One region of the Rahnella sp. PD12R genome, then DNA from elsewhere that is predicted to be linked to it. Evidence: predicted binding sites of a transcription regulator. Region 1 holds the regulator's gene; the other holds the start of a gene.
The links. Region 1 encodes PhoB, which activates phosphate uptake and scavenging genes when phosphate is short. Its sites were predicted from a motif close to CTGTCATAAAACTGNCNNAT; they were not measured.

Region 1 (9,728 bases):
ACGCTGATTAAATGAATGCAGGGCGGCATGATAACCAATTGAGCGCCGGTCGTCGTTAAGAAATCACCGCAGCATGAAACATTGCATAACAGCTTATTCTGGTGACGACAGCAGCGAGCTTCTACACTGATTTAACCTCAAAATAACTGACCCTACCGGCAGAAACAGGAGAGAAAACGTGCGAATTGGCATTGATTTAGGCGGCACAAAAATAGAAGTCATCGCGTTATCCGGCGAAGGGAAAGAACTGTTCCGCAAGCGGGTGGATACGCCAAGAAATGATTACGAGCGCACGCTGAAAGCGATTGAAGGGCTGGTGCTGGACGCCGAAAAGGCCACAGGCCAGCACGGCAGCGTCGGCCTTGGGATCCCCGGCACGCTTTCGCCGTTTACCGGTAAAGTGAAAAATGCCAACTCGGTCTGGCTAAATGGCCAGCAGCTGGATGAAGATCTGGCGCTGTTGTTAAAACGTGAAGTCCACATTGCCAACGACGCCAACTGTCTGGCGGTTTCCGAAGCGACCGACGGCGCGGGCGCCGGGCGTCATACGGTGTTTGCGGTCATTATCGGCACCGGTTGTGGTTCCGGCGTTGCGCTTAACGGCGTGGCGCACGCGGGCGGAAACGGCAATGCCGGAGAGTGGGGGCATAATCCGCTGCCGTGGCAGGATGAAGAAGAAATTCAGTTCGCCCGCGACGTGCCGTGCTATTGCGGCAAATCCGGCTGCGTGGAGACCTTTGTGTCGGGCACCGGTTTTGCGGAAGATTATTTCCGGCTGTCAGGCCAGCGGCTGAAAGGCGCGGAAATTATTGAGCTTGTTGAGCAGGGCGACGAAACGGCGGAGCTGGCGCTGGGCCGCTACGAGCGTCGTCTGGCGAAAGCGCTGGCCAACGTGGTGAATATTCTGGATCCGGATGTCATCGTTTTTGGCGGCGGTATGAGCAACGTCGATCGTCTGTACCAGACCGTTCCCGTGCTGATCAAACAGTGGGTCTTTGGCGGCGAATGTGAAACACCGATCCTTAAAGCGGTTCACGGCGATTCCAGTGGTGTTCGCGGTGCCGCCTGGCTGTGGCCGCAGTCGCGCTTCGCGTTGTAATTTTCTGGCAGACAAAAGCCGCATGATGTCACGCCATCATGCGGCTTTATCATTTACTGCGACGGGACTTTAAATTCACTGCTCAGGCGGCTGACGCCCAGCCCGTTCACCTTGGTCACTTTGATTTGCACCGGAATGCGGTCTTTCATCGCTTCAACGTGGCTGATCACGCCGATGGTTTTACCGGAGGCGTTCAGGCTGTCGAGGGCGTCCAGCGCGGTGTCCAGCGTGTCGGCGTCGAGCGTACCGAAACCTTCGTCGAGGAACAGCGAATCGATGCGGGTTTTATCGCTCACCAGATCTGACAACGCCAGCGCCAGCGCCAGACTGACGAGGAAGCTCTCGCCGCCGGATAACGTGCGGGTATCACGCACGGCGTCGGCCTGCCACGTATCGACAACCTGCAACTCCAGCGCGTCGCTGGTTTTACGCTGCAACAGATAACGGCCATGCAGTTTTTCCAGCTGGCGGTTCGCCAGATACACCAGATGATCCAGCGTCAGCCCCTGCGCGAACTTACGGAATTTCGCACCATCGCTGGAGCCAATCATCTGATTGAGATATCCCCAGTCATCACAGGTCAGCTGCGCTTGCGCAATCTGCGCGATTAACTGCTGCTGGCTGCCGCTGCGTTCCTTGTCGAATTTAAGCTGATTACTCACTTCGCCGGTGCGCTGTTGCAGCGCTTTCAGGCTTTGTGACAGCGATTCCTGTTCTGCCATCAGCGCCGTGAGATCGCTTTCGTTTTCACTCAGATGCGCAGGGCGTGCGAGCCGCTGTCTCTCCAGTGTCTCTTTCGCATCGCTTAACAGCGCCTGAGCCTGCGCCAGCTGTTTCTGCAACTGGTCTTTACGCTGGCGGAGTTGCTGGCGTAAGGCGTCGTCGAGCATTGCGAGTTTCACTGCGTCTTCATCCGCAAACTCGCTGGCGGCCAGCGCCTGTTGCCAGTCTGTTTGTGCCTGATGCAGACGCGCCGTGGCCTGCTGATGTTGCAGTTGCGTGCTGGCGAGCTGACCGGCGAGTTTGTCGCGAAGTTCCTGCGCCCGGTGCAGGGCCGTCTCGGCTTCGCTGACGGCTTTTTCGGCGGCCTGTTGTTGCAGATGTAAGTGCTCGCGAACCTGCCTAACCTGACGGTCGCCGAAGAGTTCTGTACGCTGCGCCGTCAGTTCCTTCAGCGTTTTCCCGCCATCCGCATACTGGGTTTGCAGACGTTCAAGCTGCTCCTGAGACTTCGTCAGATTTTGCTGCGTCAGCGTAAAACGCTCCGCCAGCAACGCGCTTTGCTGCTGGACTTTTTGTTGCTCGCTGACGGCTTCGCTGAGGGCGTCTTTCGCCTGTTGCAGCGCACGCGCCAGCTGTTCATGCTGGCGGAGCGTTTCCTGCGTTTGCTGTTCTTCCTGATCGCATGACGCCAGCCATTGCTGAATGTCCGGCGCATCCATCAGCGTGAAGGTCAGACCATGCGGAGCGCTGATTTTCTGCCAGTTTTCGAGATGTGCGTTCAGCTGCTGCTGGTCGTGCTCAAGCTGCGTTTTCAGGCGTAACTGGTGTTCTTTCAGGCTTTTAATTTTCGCGGCCAGTTCGATTCCGCTGGCTTTCGCTGCATCAAATTCCAGCTGCATTTTCTCAACACGCTGCGCCGTTTCAGACGGTTTGATCTCCTGATAACTTTCAATCGCCGGATGCGAGGTGGAACCGCACAGCGGGCAGGCCAGGCCGCTTTGCAGATTCGCGCGTTCTGCCGTCAGGCTGACGATCAGTTCCTCGCTTTTCAGCCGCGCTTTGACATCATTCAGATGCTCGAGCTGTTTCTGGCATTGCAGGCGGATTCTGCCAAGGCGTTCTTCTTCTTCCGCGATTGCCGTCTGATTCTGCGCAAAATCCTGATGCTGCTGACGGACACGCGAATCGAGCTGAGGGAAAATTTGTGCGAGTGAAAACAGCTGCTGACGCACCGGACGCAGCTGCGCCAGTTCAGATTGCCGTTTCTGCAACGTCGTCAGTGGTTGCTGTTTTTCCAGTTCGGCCTGATTTTGTTGCTGAACCTGAAGCGCACCGGTCAGTGTGGCGTGTTTCGCCTGATGCTGCTGACTCTGTGCCTCCAGTTTCTGGCGCTCTTCGGTGATTTTCGCCAGCATCGCGCTGTGCTCACTGGCCTGTTTCTGTGCTTCACTGACGGCCTGCTGCGTGTCAGTCAGTGATTTGTGCCACCGGGCAATCTCGTTATCCAGCGGCAGAACTTTTTCGTCCATCAGCGTCTGGAGCTTGCGCTGCTCTCCGGCCTGATTCTGGCGAGCGGCTTTCGCCTGTTCCAGCACCGAAGCCCGCGGCGTCATCTGCGCCGCCTGTTGTTCCTGCTGCTGAACCAGCTGTGTAAGTGCCTGCTGTAACTCCTGCGTTTCTTTCTCGCAGCGCAACCGGTCGCTGAGCAGCGGACGCAGCTTTTCAGCCGGCTCACTGCGCGCGAGTTGCTGCAATTGCGGCGCTGCGGCGAGGTTTTCCTGCTCCGCCGCCGTCAGCTGCTGCTGAGATTGCTGATGCTTTTGCTGCACCTGTTGCCATTGTTGCAGCCAGTTCAGATCCTGCTGGCGTTGCAGCGCCTGCTGACTGAGGATAATTTCCTGCGCGTTCAGCGCGGCCAGTTCCGTTTCGAAGGCCTGACGCTGCTCTTCGCTGAGCAACTCGATTCCGGCCATGCGCTGATACAAACCGTCGAGCTGATTTTTGGCTTCTTTATGTTGTTCAAACACGCGTTCAGAAAGCCGCCCGTAGATTTCGGTGCCGGTCAGTTCTTCCAGCAATTCCGCGCGGTCGTTGGCATCGGCATTCAGGAACGCGGCGAACTGGCCTTGTGAAAGCATCATAGATTTAGTGAAACGGCCGAAATCCAGCCCGGTCAGCCCGGCGATGGCATCAAGTTTATCGCGCACTTTGTCGGCCAGAATTTTGCCATCGGCCAGCAGCGCCAGTTCTACTTTGGGCGCCTGTAAATTACCGTCAGGCGAATTTTTGGCCCGGCGCTGGCTCCAGAACGCGCGGTAGCCAATGCCTTTAACCTCAAACTCGACTTCTGCCAGGGATTCGGCGGTGTGGCGGGTCATCAGTTCATTCTGACTCGGCGTGACGTTCAGACGCGGCGTCTGGTGATACAGCGCCAGACAGATGGCGTCCAGCAGGGTGGTTTTCCCCGCGCCGGTCGGGCCTGTGATGGCAAATAATCCGTTGCTGGCAAAAGGCTCAGCGGTGAAGTCGATTTTCCATTCGCCTTCCAGCGAGTTCAGGTTTTTTAAACGCAGACTGAGAATTTTCATCGGGCGGCATCCTCTGCGGACTCGCCGCTGGTGACCTGGCTGACAACCTGAGCGAACAGCGTGCGCATCCGCGCCTGACGCGGTTCGTCGGGATCGGTTTCCTGCGCCAGCCGCCGCTCAAACACTTCGCTGACACTCAGTTCGCTGAGCGTTTCTTTTTCCTGTTGTTCGATGCTGCTGATGCGCTGTTCTTTACTGCGGCGCAGCAGAACGACTTCCACCGGCAAATCTGCGGTCAGCGTCTGAATACGCCGCTGGATATCACTGAGATAGTCCTGCGTGGCGACTTCGATATCCAGCCAGACCGGTTTACCGGCATCGCCGTCAGCAAACTGCGTCAGTTGTTTTTCGATGTCTGCGAGAGAACCTTTAATGATCTGCATCGGCTGGAAAACGGGGATTTCCAGCGTGTCGATGGCGTTGAGCTTAGCGCCATCGAAATCAAGCAGGTAAACGCTTTTGGTTTTGCTGAGCTCATCGAAACTCAGCGCAATGGGTGAGCCGCTGTAACGGATATGTTCGGTTTTTGCGACGCACTGGGCGCGGTGAATGTGCCCGAGCGCCACGTAATCCACCGGTGGAAAGGCCTGCGCCGGGAAGGCGTCGAGCGTGCCTATATAGATGTCGCGCACGGAGTCAGACGTGCTGACGCCGACGGTGGTCAGATGGCCGGTAGCGATAATGGGCAACGGCAAACCAAGTTCCTGACGTTTAGCCAGCGCTGCCTGATACAGTGCGTCATAATGCGCCGCAATGGCTTCCTGCAAGGCGAGCTGTTTGTCGCTGCCGGACTGCCCGGCCTGGCTGGCCAGCAAGTCGCGCGGACGCAAAAACGGAATGGCACACAACACCGCGCCGGGCTGGCCTTCGCGGGTATTCAGCACCAAAACCTGTTCATCCAGATTTTCGCCTACGGTGGCGATCACCCGCGTATTCAGGCACGAAAGCAGTTCGCGGGATTCATTGAGCGTGGCGACGGAATCGTGATTTCCGGCCAGCACCACCAGCTGGCAGCCGGTTTGTTGTAATTCCACCACGAAGCGGTTGTACAACTCGCGGGCGTAACTGGGCGGCGAGCCGGTATCAAAGATGTCTCCGGCGACAATGACGGCGTCCACCTGATGCTGCTGCACCTGACCGGTCAGCCAGCGCAAAAATGCCTGATGTTCAGCGGCGCGGCTTTTGGTAAAAAAGTACTGGCCGAGGTGCCAGTCGGAGGTGTGGATCAGGCGCATGAGACTCCCGTGTGAACCCTGTATGACGACAATGGGGCAAAGTATAAACGTCGGCGGGGGAACCTGTCCCCGATAAATCAGACCAATTTCAGCAGGATGGCGGGAATTTATCTGTCATATTTGCCTTAAATGAACCATCATTTTCATTCATAAATCTGTCACAAAACTGACGCATAATGGCGCCCGCAATCAAATAAAAGATCGCTAACCTATTGGCAGGACCTACGATGGCTAGACGTATATTGGTGGTTGAAGACGAAGCTCCAATCCGTGAAATGGTGTGTTTTGTACTGGAACAGAATGGATATCAGGCAGTAGAAGCTGAAGATTTTGATTCAGCGATTGGCCAGTTAGTTGAACCTTACCCTGAACTGATCCTGCTCGACTGGATGTTACCTGGTGGTTCCGGTATTCAGTTTATTAAGCACCTTAAACGTGAAGCACTGACCCGCGAAATTCCGGTGATGATGCTGACCGCCCGCGGTGAAGAAGAAGATCGGGTGCGCGGCCTGGAAGTCGGTGCCGATGATTACATCACCAAACCGTTTTCACCAAAAGAACTGGTTGCCCGTATTAAAGCGGTGATGCGCCGGATTTCGCCAATGGCGGTCGAGGAAGTGATCGACATGCAGGGGCTGAGTCTGGATCCGTCGTCTCACCGGGTGATGGCCAACGAGCAGGCGCTCGACATGGGGCCGACCGAATTTAAGTTGTTACACTTCTTTATGACCCATTCCGAACGCGTTTACAGCAGGGAACAGTTGCTCAATAACGTGTGGGGCACTAACGTTTATGTGGAAGATCGCACGGTAGACGTGCATATTCGTCGTTTGCGTAAAGCGCTGGAAACCAGTGGACATGACAGAATGATCCAGACTGTTCGTGGTACCGGATATCGTTTCTCAACGCGTTATTGAGTCCCCCACAGCGGAGAATCTGTGTGTTAGAACGTTTGTCATGGAAACGTCTGGCCGGCGAATTTTTTCTCTTTTGCCTGCCAGCGCTGATCCTCGGAATTTTCGTCGGCCATTTCGGCTGGCTCCTCTTTGCGTCGCTCGTCGCGGCGCTGGGCTGGAATTATTACAACCAGCTTAAACTCTCTCACTGGCTGTGGCTTGACCGCAGCATCACCCCGCCGAACGGGCGCTGGAGCTGGGAACCGCTGTTTTACGGGCTGAACCAGATGCAGATGCGCAACCGGCGACGTCGTCGTGAATTAGGTCAGCTGATCAAGCGTTTCCGCAGCGGTGCCGAATCGCTGCCGGATGCGGTGGTTCTGGCGACGGAAGAAGGCAATATCTTCTGGTGCAACGGACTGGCGCAGGATCTGCTCGGTTTCCGCTGGCCGGAAGATAACGGGCAGCATATTTTTAACCTGCTGCGTTATCCGGAATTCCGCACCTGGATCCAGACCCGTGACTTCAGCCGTGCCCTGAATCTGCAACTCAATAATGAACATTATGTTGAGTTTCGCGTGATGCCCTATTCCGAGGGGCAGCTTCTGATGGTGGCGCGTGACGTAACGCAGATGCGTCAGCTCGAAGGCGCGCGACGTAACTTCTTTGCCAACGTTAGCCATGAACTTCGCACGCCGCTGACCGTGTTGCAGGGGTATCTGGAAATGATGGAAGACGCCAAGCTGGAAGAGCCGTTCCGCACCAAAGCGCTGGATACGATGCAGGAACAGACGCGGCGCATGGACGGGCTGGTGAAACAGTTGCTGACCCTGTCGAAAATCGAAGCGTCTGCCAATATCGATATGCACGAGAAGGTCGATATTCCGGTGATGCTGAGTATGCTTGAGCGGGAAGTGCAGACGTTAAGCGGCGGGAAACATGAAGTGGTGTTTCGCGTAAACGAAAAGCTGAAAGTCTTTGGCAACGAAGATCAGCTGCGCAGTGCGGTGTCGAATCTGGTGTACAACGCCGTGAATCACACCCCGCCGGGCACGCGGATTGAAGTCAGCTGGCAGCAAATCCCGCACGGCGCACAGTTCCAGATAAGCGACAACGGGCCGGGTATTGCGCCGCAGCACTTACCGCGTCTGACTGAACGTTTTTACCGTGTGGATAAGGCGCGATCGCGCCAGACCGGCGGCAGCGGGTTGGGGCTCGCCATCGTAAAACATGCGCTCAGCCACCATAATTCGAAGCTTGAAGTCCTCAGCGAAGTCGGCGTCGGCACCCGGTTTATGTTTACGCTGGCACCGAAACTGATTGTTCCTCAGGGTTCAGACTCCCCGGTCTCCGTAAAACCTTAATTTGCGTAGTTTCCCTAAAGCCTGTTATCAGCCGATAGCAGGCTTTTTCATTTCTGTTTATGGCGTGAAGTCGCCTCCTGATCATGAATTTATTTCACGTCCCATGAAAATTCCTCTGTTGTGGGTGAACAGGCTGCATGACAGTATGGCCTTAAAGCCGTTTAGACATCCAGATGTCTATAAATAACGCAACGTAATTATTTACTTTGTAAATCATTCGCATTCCGCCAGGGGCGTGATGCAATAAGGAGTTTTCATGCAACGTACAACCCCTCCGTTCCGCGCTGACGTCGTTGGCAGTTTCCTGCGTCCGGCCGCGATCAAAGAAGCCCGCAAACAGTTTCAGGCCGGTGAGATTGATGCGGTGCAGTTGCGTGCAGTAGAAGACACTGAAATCCGCCGCGTGGTGGATTTGCAGCGTGAAGCCGGTCTGCAAGTGGTGACGGATGGCGAATTCCGCCGTGCGTGGTGGCACTTTGACTTCTTCGAAGGTCTGGAAGGTGTGGAAGGTTACGATGCGGTTCAGGGGATCCAGTTCAACGGCGTACAGACGAAAGCGCGCAGTATCAAAGTGGTGAGCAAACTCGGTTTTGGTTCGCACCCGATGCTGGAAGATTTCCGTTTTCTGAAAAGCATCAGCGGAACGGCTGTGCCGAAAATGACTATTCCGAGCCCGAGCGTGATGCATTTCCGCGGTGGCCGTAACGCCATCAGCAAAGACGTTTATCCTGATCTGAAAGACTATTTTGACGATCTGGCACAGGTTTACCGGGACGCGATCAAAGCCTTTTATGATGCCGGCTGTCGTTATCTGCAACTCGACGATACCGTCTGGGCGTATCTGTGTTCTGAAGATCAGAAGAAACAAATCCGCGAACGTGGTGATTCTCCGGAAGAGTTAGCACGTACTTACGCTGACGTGCTCAACAAAGCTATCGCCGGTAAACCGGACGATCTGGTGATTGGTCTGCATGTTTGCCGCGGTAACTTCCGTTCAACCTGGATTTCTGAAGGTGGTTACGAGCCGGTGGCAGAGATTCTGTTTGGCGGGGTGAATATCGACGCTTACTTCCTGGAATATGACAATGAACGTTCAGGCGGGTTCGAACCCCTGCGTTTCATCAAAAAAGGCCATCAGCAGGCGGTTCTGGGGCTGATTACCACCAAATCCGGCGAGCTGGAACTGGCAAAAACCGTGGAAGCGCGTATCGCAGAAGCGGCTGAATATCTGGACATTAACCAGATTTGCCTGAGCCCGCAGTGTGGCTTCGCGTCAACGGAAGAGGGCAACAGTCTGACCGAAGCGCAGCAGTGGGAAAAACTGAAACTGGTGGTGGATATCGCTGCCCGCGTCTGGTAAAACCGCAAGCGGTTAAATTTTGGCCTTGTAAAAATGCTGGATATTGTGCGTGAAATGACCTGCAGGTGGTGATTTCACGCATTTTTAATCTCAACGGAGCATATCTTGTGCTTTGTTCGTTCAAAAATCATACATATCATATTGCGTGTTTCGGAGTGTATTTAGTGATTATTACTGCTTTGTTGTATTAATCTGGTTGAACGCTCTGCTTTTTGGATCACGGCTTGCCTTTCTACGCTATAAACGTTTACCTTAAGCCCCGCTGTCGCTCGATACTCCCTGCATAACAACGTAATCATCTGCATATCATCAGGCGTTTTTAGCTCACTCCGATCCTCACATTGGTGCTCTCTGGCTATGACAACGCCATTCATCCTTCTGACGGAGTGGCACGACGACAGCATCGGACACTTTATTCATTTGAACAGGCAACACGACACCAATCATGAGTACTCGTTTAACA
Region 2 (9,728 bases), on a different contig from region 1:
TGATTTTCTTTGGCTGGATCAGCGTCGCCGGGACATTCTATTTGCAGGCGGGATATTTTGACTGGATTGTGATGCTGCCGGCCACCGCGACGGGATTGCTCTCGACGGCGGTGCTGAATATCAACAATTTGCGCGATATCGAAACCGATCGCGCCAACGGCAAAAACACGCTGGCGGTTCGCCTCGGGCCGGTGAATGCCCGCAATTATCACACGTTTATTTTGGCCGCCGCCACGCTATGCCTGGCCATTTTTTCCGCCGTGTATTTGCACCACTGGACCGGCTGGTTATTTATTCTGGCCGTACCGATGCTGGTGACTCACGTCATCCGCGTGAGAAAGTCCAAAACATCTTTGGAAGTGCGTCCGCTGCTCGAACATATGGTGAAAACGGCGTTACTGACTAACGTGTTGTTTGCGGTGGGTCTGTTACTCAATTGAATAAAAGTGGCCTGATGTGCGTTTATCGGGCCGCTTTTCACATTTAACAATTGATGATTTTGCCAACATCCGCCCGAAAGGGATATACTGAACACTCATGCAGCAACCAGATGAAATCCTATGAAATACGATACTTCCGAACTTTGCGACATCTACCATGAAGAAGTGAATGTCGTCGAACCCCTGTTCTCCAACTTTGGTGGCCGTACTTCATTTGGCGGGCAAATCACGACAGTGAAGTGTTTCGAAGACAATGGCTTGCTTTATGACTTGCTGGAAGAAAATGGCCGTGGTCGCGTACTGCTGGTCGATGGCGGTGGCTCCGTTCGTCGCGCATTGCTGGATGCCGGTCTGGCACGCCTGGCGTTGCAAAACGAATGGGAAGGCATTGTGATTTACGGTGCGGTTCGTCAGGTAGACGATCTGGAAGAACTGGATATCGGCATTCAGGCGATGGCAGCGATTCCGGCGGGCGCAGGCAGTGAAGGGATTGGCGAAAGCGACATTCGTGTCAATTTCGGCGGTGTCACCTTCTTCTCCGGTGACCATCTTTATGCCGACAACACCGGTATCGTGCTGTCAGAAGACCCGCTCGACATCGAATAACCTTGCGGTTTCAGCAACAAAAAAGGACGCCGTGGCGTCCTTTTTTATTTTCAGGCCGAAGTCATCAGACTTCTTCCATTTTTCCCAGCAATGCACGCAGACGATCCTGCCACACGTGCTGTTCTTCTTTCAGCTGTGCATTTTCACGCACCAGCGACTCATGATTACCACTCGCCTGCTGAACTTCCTGAGACAGGGTATTGTTTTGTTCTTTCAGTTCTTCGATTTCCATCTGCAAAAGAGTAATGGTATCGATCGCTTGCTGAACTTTAGCTTCTAATTTCTCAAATACTTCAAATGACATTTTTCGGTCCCCTTATGTTCGCAAGGCGCACATCTTATGTTCTGCCGCATCATCCGGACACGGCTCAAGAATTCCTGCACTCCGTCGATTTTGATAACGAATTCAAACCAAATCCGGGTCTGAATTACGCCAAAGTCTTGTAAAACCAGCGGGTGTCTTACCGGGTGATTGTATGTAGCCAGCTTTGCCCTGTCTAGCAAGAACCCCTTCCTGCACGCAGTCTGTTGCAATTTTACAGCGCCGGGTATCAGGAAATGCTTAAAAAGCAGCGTCACTCACCAGAAATCCCCCTTAATACCGAATAACCTTATCCGGCCTGTTGTTATGTTCGTTTCACCCAACGCGGCGCGAGAATTGTTAAATCGTGGCCTTTTTGCCGCGCGCGATAGCCTGAGAATACGCGAAATCGCTCATTTTTATGACACGACACACAAAATTTGATTTCGCTATTTCTCGTTTATGCTCGTTAACGATAAATTCACATTACGTTCTCATTTAATGATGAACGTCAAAATCCGATTACGTTCACGTACGACATAACAGAAAAACTATAACCAATCATTAACATCATCCTTAGCAGGATCAAACTATGAGCCAAACCATGAGTTCCACATTAAAAGGTCAGTGCATCGCTGAGTTTCTGGGTACCGGGCTTATCATTTTCTTCGGTGCAGGCTGTGTTGCTGCATTGAAGCTTGCCGGAGCATCCTTTGGCCAGTGGGAAATCAGTATCGTCTGGGGTTTCGGTGTGGCCATGGCCATTTACCTGACTGCGGCGATTTCAGGCGCACACCTGAACCCGGCTGTCACCGTCGCGCTATGTTTGTTTGCAAACTTTGAAGGACGCAAAGTTCTGCCTTACATCATCGCGCAGGTCGCAGGCGCCTTCTGTGCCGCCGCGCTGGTTTACGGCCTTTACTACAATCTGTTTTACGATTTCGAGCAAACTCACAATATGGTACGCGGTAGCGTAGACAGTCTGAGCCTTGCCGGTATCTTCTCTACGTATCCAAACCCGCACATCAGCGTATTGCAGGCGTTCCTGGTTGAAACCGTGATCACCGCCGTTCTGATGTCGCTGATCCTCGGCCTGACCGATGATGGCAATGGCCTGCCGCGCGGCCCGCTGGCTCCGCTGCTGATCGGTATTCTGATTGCAGTTATCGGTGCATCCATGGGGCCACTGACCGGATTCGCACTGAACCCGGCGCGTGATTTCGGACCGAAACTGTTCGCTTACTTCGCAGGCTGGGGCAAAGTGGCCTTCACCGGCGCCCGCGATATCCCTTACTTCCTGGTACCGATTTTTGGCCCACTGCTGGGTGCTTGTCTGGGTGCGGTCGGCTATAAAGCATTGATTAGTCGTCATCTGCCACACCAGATTAACGAAACAGCGGCTGACAAAGCGTCACAGCCAACCAAACAGCGCAAGGCCTGATCGGCTAAACTGTTCCACAGCTTACTCATTTGCAGGATGAAAATTATGTCAGCAGATACGACTCACGAAAAAAAATACATTGTCGCACTCGATCAGGGTACGACCAGCTCACGCGCAGTAGTGCTGGATCACGATGCCAACATCATCAGCGTTTCTCAGCGTGAATTTACCCAGATCTACCCTAAATCTGGCTGGGTTGAGCATGATCCGATGGAAATCTGGTCATCGCAAAGCTCGGTACTGGTTGAAGTGCTGGCTAAAGCCGACATCAATTCCGATCAGATCGCCGGTATCGGTATCACCAACCAGCGTGAAACCACCATCGTGTGGGAAAAAGAAACCGGCAAGCCGATTTATAACGCGATTGTGTGGCAATGCCGTCGTACTGCTGATATCTGCGAAAAGCTGAAAAAAGACGGGATGGAAGAGTACATCCGTCACAACACCGGCCTGGTGGTTGACCCGTACTTCTCCGGCACCAAACTGAAATGGATCCTCGATAACGTCGAAGGCTCCCGTGAACGTGCAAAACGCGGCGAACTGCTGTTCGGGACTGTCGATACCTGGCTGGTCTGGAAAATGACTCAGGGACGCGTTCACGTGACGGATTACACCAACGCATCACGTACCATGCTGTTCAACATCCGTGATTTGAAATGGGATGAACGCATGCTCGAAGCGCTGGATATTCCGCGTGAAATGCTGCCGGAAGTCCGTCCTTCCTCAGAAATTTACGGCCAGACCAACATTGGTGGTAAAGGCGGTACGCGTATTCCAATCGCCGGTATTGCGGGTGACCAGCAGGCGGCGCTTTACGGCCAACTGTGCGTGCAACCGGGTATGGCGAAAAACACCTACGGCACCGGCTGCTTCCTGCTGATGAACACTGGTACTGAAGTTGTTGCATCGAAAAATGGTCTGCTGACCACCATCGCCTGCGGCCCGCGTGGCGAAGTAAACTACGCGCTGGAAGGTGCCGTGTTCGTCGGTGGCGCATCTATTCAGTGGCTGCGTGATGAGCTGAAACTGATCAGCGATGCGACTGACTCCGAATATTTTGCGATGAAAGTGAAAGACACTAACGGCGTGTACGTGGTGCCTGCTTTCACTGGCCTCGGCGCCCCTTACTGGGACCCGTATGCCCGTGGCGCAATCTTCGGTCTGAGCCGTGGTGCAAACAGCAACCACATCATCCGCGCAACGCTGGAGTCTATTGCTTACCAGACCCGCGACGTACTGGATGCCATGCAGGCCGATTCCGGTGCCCGTCTGCAATCCTTGCGCGTGGACGGCGGCGCGGTTGCCAACAACTTCCTGATGCAATTCCAGTCCGACATTTTGGGTACCCGCGTTGAGCGTCCTGAAGTGCTGGAAGTAACCGCGCTGGGTTCTGCTTTCCTCGCAGGTCTGGCCGTCGGTTTCTGGAACGATCTGGAAGAAGTCCGCAGCAAAGCCACTATCGAACGTGAATTCCGCCCAAGTATTGAAACGACGGAACGTAATGTCCGCTATAAAGGCTGGCAGAAAGCGGTGGCACGCGTTCGTTCGTGGGAAGATCACGACGAATAAGCCCGTCAGTTTTACGCCAACACCTTTTATGAAACTCCCCATCCGGGGAGTTTTTTTATGCGTCCTTCCCACTGTGCTAAAATCTGCGGCACAGATGAGCCTTGCCTCACCGAACTCTTTCTTTTCTTCCAACAGGTTTTCCAATGAAACGTGAATTAGCAATCGAGTTCTCCCGCGTGACCGAAGCTGCCGCGCTCGCCGGTTATAAATGGCTGGGCCGTGGGGATAAAAACCTCGCCGATAACGCCGCCGTGCAGTCCATGCGCATCATGCTCAATAAAGTCGATATCGATGGCACGATTGTGATTGGCGAAGGTGAAATCGATGAAGCACCGATGCTGTATATCGGTGAAAAAGTCGGTACCGGCAACGGCGACGCGGTCGATATCGCGGTGGATCCGATTGAAGGTACGCGCATGACCGCAATGGGTCAGTCCAACGCGCTGGCTGTGCTGGCGGTGGGCGATCAGGGTTCTTTCCTCAACGCCCCTGACATGTACATGGAGAAAATCGCCGTCGGTCCTGGCGCGAAAGGCGCGATTAATCTGAACCTGACGCTGGCAGAAAATCTGGCGAATATTGCCAAAGCGCTGAACAAACCGCTGACCGAACTGACCGTCGCCGTGCTGGCAAAACCGCGTCATGACGACGCAATCCGTGAAATGCTGGCCGCCGGTGTCCGCGTCTTTGCGTTCCCGGACGGTGACGTCGCAGCAACCATTCTGACCTGCATGCCGGAAAGTGAGGTTGATGTGCTTTACGGAATTGGCGGCGCGCCTGAAGGCGTGATTTCTGCGGCCGTTATCCGCGCGCTGGATGGCGATATGCAGGGGCGATTACTGGCGCGTCATGACGTCAAAGGGGATACGCCGGAAAACCGCCGGATTGGCGAAGAAGAGCTGGCGCGCTGTAAAGCGATGGGGATTGAAGCCGGGAAAGTGCTGTTGCTCGATGATATGGCGCGCAACGACAACGTGATTTTCTCCGCGACCGGGATTACCAAAGGCGATCTGCTGGAAGGCATCAGCCGTCAGGGAAATATGGCGACGACCGAAACACTGCTGATTCGTGGAAAATCCCGCACCATCCGCCGCATCCGTTCGACGCATTATCTCGACCGCAAAGACGCCGCGCTGCACGAATTCATTATCTGATTCGCGCCCTTCCGGTCATCAAAAAGGCAGGGTTTTTCGCCCTGCCTTTTTTAATGTAAAACAAAACGTTAAGCCGCATGCCCTTCATGCTGACTGCGGTTCGACATCGGCCACCAGCACAGCAAAATCAGCACAGCCATCGCAAACATCAGCAGGCCAAGACTGAACTGACCGGTTTGCGGCAACATTGCTGACATCCACGCCACCAGGCCGGATCCCATATTTTGCAAACCGCCCACCAGTGCCCCTGCCGCACCCGCCAGATACGGGAAAGGCTCCATCGCGCCGGTCGTCGCCAGCGGGAATAACATCCCCGCGCCGAAGAAGAACAAAGACGCAGGCACGATCAGCGTCCAGATATTCATGATGCCCAGCCAGCCCGGGATCCACATCAGTAGCCCCGCCAGCAGACAGCTGATGACCGAATGCCACATCAGTTGCTGGAAACTTTTCTCCGTGCGCCCGGCATACCAGGCACCAAAGAATGCGGCAGGGATCGGCAGGATAAACAGAATGCTGACCATTACGCCGCTCAGCCCCAATACGCCGCCCATCAGCACGCCGCAGCTGGCTTCAAAGACCGCCACGCCCGCCAGCGCGCCCACCAGCATCACCAGATAACGGCTGAAATTGGCGTCTGCCAGCAACAAACGCAGGCTGCTGAGCATTTTGCGCGGCGGATGTTCAGCGGTAAATTCCGGGCGGGTTTCCGGCAACCAGCGGTACATGGAAAACGCAACGCCTGCACACAAAATCAGTAAGAAACCGAAACTCGCCCGCCAGCCTAACCACGCGGCCAGCGCACCACCGATAACTGGCGCTAACAGCGGGCTGACCAGAATTCCCATGTTCAGCAAACTGTTGGCGTGGCGCAAAGCACCGCCGCTGTATAAGTCACGCGGCATGGTTCTCGCCATCACGCCCGCTACGCCGGTGCCAAGCCCCTGCACGGCGCTGGCGGCAATCAGCATGTTCAGGCTGGACGACATCATCGCGCCCGCCGCACCAATCAGGAAAATCATCAGACCGGTGAGGATCACCGGTTTGCGCCCAACGTTGTCGGACAACGGGCCGTAAATCAGCTGCGAGCCGCCGTAGGTCAGCAAATAAGCGGCCATAACGCGCTGCACTGCCCCCGGTTTGACGGCCAGGCTGGTCGCCATATCCGCGATGTTCGGCACATAAATGGTCTGCGCCATCTGACCGACCGCCACCAGCAATATCAGCATCACAAGCAGGTGAATATTTTCCAGATTTTTCATTTTTCAGTTCGTTATCAGATGGAGTAGGAAAAGTGCAGAACAAATAACCAGTAAAACCGCCGATAATACGGCGGCGCATAAGTTAACAAATTCAGATGAATAAGCGAGGGGTGCGGCAAACTCTCCTGTTATTTTGCTGGCAGCGGCAGGAGCCAGATCTGTAACGCAGACTGTACAGAAATCGATACCGGCTAACGGCCGCAGAACAGGCTGATAACATTTAACCGATAAGGGATCCGAAAATTTTGAAATAAAATCAGCGCATAAATTCGCTATGCATGACGAAATCAGAAACGACGGGAGTTTTTATGGCTGATTGGGTGACGGGAAAAATCAAAAAAGTTGAGCACTGGACGGACAATTTGTTCAGCATCACGGTCAACGCGCCAGTCGACTCTTTTACCGCAGGCCAGTTTGCCAAACTCTCTCTGGAAATCGACGGTGAGCGGGTTCAGCGTGCATATTCCTACGTCAATCCGCCTTCCAGCGCAGATCTGGAGTTTTATCTGGTCAACGTGCCGGAAGGAAAACTCAGCCCGCGCCTGCACGTGATGCAGCCCGGTGACGAAATTCATGTCACCAAAGAAGCTGCCGGTTTTTTCGTGATTGATGAAGTTCCCGAGTGCGACACCCTGTGGATGCTGGCAACCGGCACCGCTATCGGGCCTTATCTTTCGATTTTGCAGGAAGGGATGGGTCTTGAGCGTTTTAAAAATATCGTGCTGGTCCACGCTGCGCGCTTTGCCGCCGATCTCAGCTATTTACCACTGATGCAGCAATTACAGCGCCGTTATGAGGGCAAACTGCACATTCAGACCGTCGTCAGCCGTGAGGAAATTTCAGGCTCGCTGACCGGGCGTGTTCCGGCGCTGATTGAAAACGGCACGCTGGAAGGGGCTGTCGGCCTGAAGATTAACGCGGACGACAGCCACATCATGCTTTGCGGGAACCCGCAGATGGTTCGCGATACCCAGCAGGTTCTGAAAGACTTGCACGGCATGCGTAAACATCTCAAACGCAAACCGGGCCATATGACCAGTGAGCACTACTGGTAAGCGCGATTTATGCGGATTTAAATCTGACGTCTTCCGGTTCCGGGCCAAAACGATTTGTGCCCGGCGTACCAACAAAGGCACCGCAGTCGATAATCAGCATGATGAAAATCACCGAAGGCGCCAGCCGTCCTAATACCCAGCTCCACGTCTGCGGCATCGCCGCCGCCCAGTTTCCGGCCACCAGCATCCACGCCAGCACAAACAACAACGCCCACCAGGCCGACTTATTGCGGTCATGTAACCTTTTCACCAGCACCGCCGCCGTTGGCCACAACAGGACGACCAGCGCGAAACCCGCGGTCTGATAGGTAATCCATAGCTGTGCGGCAAAGAAGAAATCGGCGGCCATCAGAACCAGCCAGCTGATCATCCAGAGCCAAAAATCGCGGCGGCCCAGGCGGCCGTTAAAAGAAAACAGTGCGTGCTGTAACGTCATTGACCGTCGGTTCCCTAAAAAACAATGAGAGGAAAATGTTAAAACAGGGCGAGTGTACCTGATGCACCGTGGCCGGGAGAATCTTTACGCACTCCTTTTGACATTGCCCCCCGATCACCGCTTTAATCGGTCTGTTGAAACAAAATAAGAAACGCCCTATGACTGTTGCTAAATCGATTTTACAACTGGCTTTGCCCGTATTACTGATACTCGCGGGCCAGAACACTGCCCTTGCCGATCCGCCGGCTGACCATTCCGGCGCAGAAGAGATGCCGAAAGCCCCGTATCTTCTGGCTGGCGCACCGACATTCGAAACAACGCTGATTAACTTCCGCGCCAAATACAATGAAGCGAATCCGACCCAGCAGATCGGCGAATTCCGCGCGATCAGCGAATCCGCCAGCAGCTCGCTCACCCGCGCAGCCAGTAAGATTAACGAAAACCTTTACGCCTCCACCGCGCTGGAAAAAGGCACAGGCAAAATCAAAACGCTGCAAATTACCTATTTGCCGATCCAGGGCCCTGAAGAGAAAGCCGCCCGCGCGCTGGCTGTCAGCTATATGGCGAATCTGATGCGTCAGTTTGATGCCACCCTTTCGCCGGAACAAAGCGTGGCGAGAGTGACGTCCCTGATTGAAAAAGGGAAAGGTCAGCAATTTTATAAACAGGAAGTTGGGGCGGTGCGTTTTGTGATTTCAGACAATGGCGAAAAAGGCCTGACGTTTGCCGTTGAGCCGGTAAAACTGGCGCTGGCTGAGCCCTGAGATGACGGTTTTTAATGACAAAAAGCAAAGCCTTTATGGTCAATGATCTCTATACTGTTGCACAGGTAATCTGCTTGTTTGGCAGAAATTTTAATCGACACTCGCGTCCCCTTTTGGAGGAAAAAACATGCGACATCCATTAGTGATGGGTAACTGGAAGCTTAACGGCAGCACCCACATGGTTAACGAACTGATTGCTGCTCTGCGTACCGAGCTGAGCACCGTTGTAGGTTGTGGCGTTGCAATTGCTCCACCAGAAGTTTACCTGTCACAGGCTAAACACGCTCTGGCCGGCAGCCGTATCGCGCTGGGTGCTCAGAACGTTGATGCTAACCTGTCCGGCGCATTCACCGGTGAAATCTCTGCCGACATGCTGAAAGATATCGGTGCGAAATACATCATCATCGGTCACTCAGAACGCCGCACTTACCACAAAGAAAGCGACGAGTTCATTGCTAAGAAATTTGGCGTGCTGAAAGAAGCGGGTCTGATCCCTGTTCTGTGCATCGGTGAAACTGAAGCAGAAAACGAAGCCGGTAAAACTGAAGCCGTATGCGCTAAGCAACTGGACGCCGTTCTGAACACTCTGGGCGCAAAAGCATTCGAAGGCGCAGTGATCGCTTACGAACCAGTTTGGGCAATCGGTACAGGCAAATCAGCGACCCCAGCTCAGGCTCAGGCCGTTCACAAATTCATCCGT

Region 2: the regulator PhoB is predicted to act here: its motif matches at 1,756-1,775, upstream of KWG64_RS22130 (MIP/aquaporin family protein).

What each region holds. Positions count from the first base shown of each region.
Region 1 is NZ_JAHTMS010000002.1:649,328-659,055, reverse strand. Features, by position in the region: gene mak (fructokinase) at 179-1,099, shown strand; gene sbcC (exonuclease subunit SbcC) at 1,153-4,410, opposite strand; gene sbcD (exonuclease subunit SbcD) at 4,407-5,645, opposite strand; gene phoB (phosphate response regulator transcription factor PhoB) at 5,873-6,562, shown strand; gene phoR (phosphate regulon sensor histidine kinase PhoR) at 6,586-7,905, shown strand; gene KWG64_RS07045 (cobalamin-independent methionine synthase II family protein) at 8,162-9,265, shown strand; gene brnQ (branched-chain amino acid transport system II carrier protein) at 9,711-9,728, shown strand, end outside.
Region 2 is NZ_JAHTMS010000014.1:73,945-83,672, reverse strand. Features, by position in the region: gene KWG64_RS22145 (1,4-dihydroxy-2-naphthoate polyprenyltransferase) at 1-440, shown strand, start outside; gene rraA (ribonuclease E activity regulator RraA) at 561-1,046, shown strand; gene zapB (septal ring assembly protein ZapB) at 1,111-1,350, opposite strand; gene KWG64_RS22130 (MIP/aquaporin family protein) at 1,940-2,788, shown strand; gene glpK (glycerol kinase GlpK) at 2,834-4,357, shown strand; gene glpX (class II fructose-bisphosphatase) at 4,501-5,511, shown strand; gene emrD (multidrug efflux MFS transporter EmrD) at 5,580-6,773, opposite strand; gene fpr (ferredoxin--NADP(+) reductase) at 7,082-7,828, shown strand; gene KWG64_RS22105 (DUF805 domain-containing protein) at 7,836-8,264, opposite strand; gene KWG64_RS22100 (DUF1454 family protein) at 8,423-9,028, shown strand; gene tpiA (triose-phosphate isomerase) at 9,156-9,728, shown strand, end outside.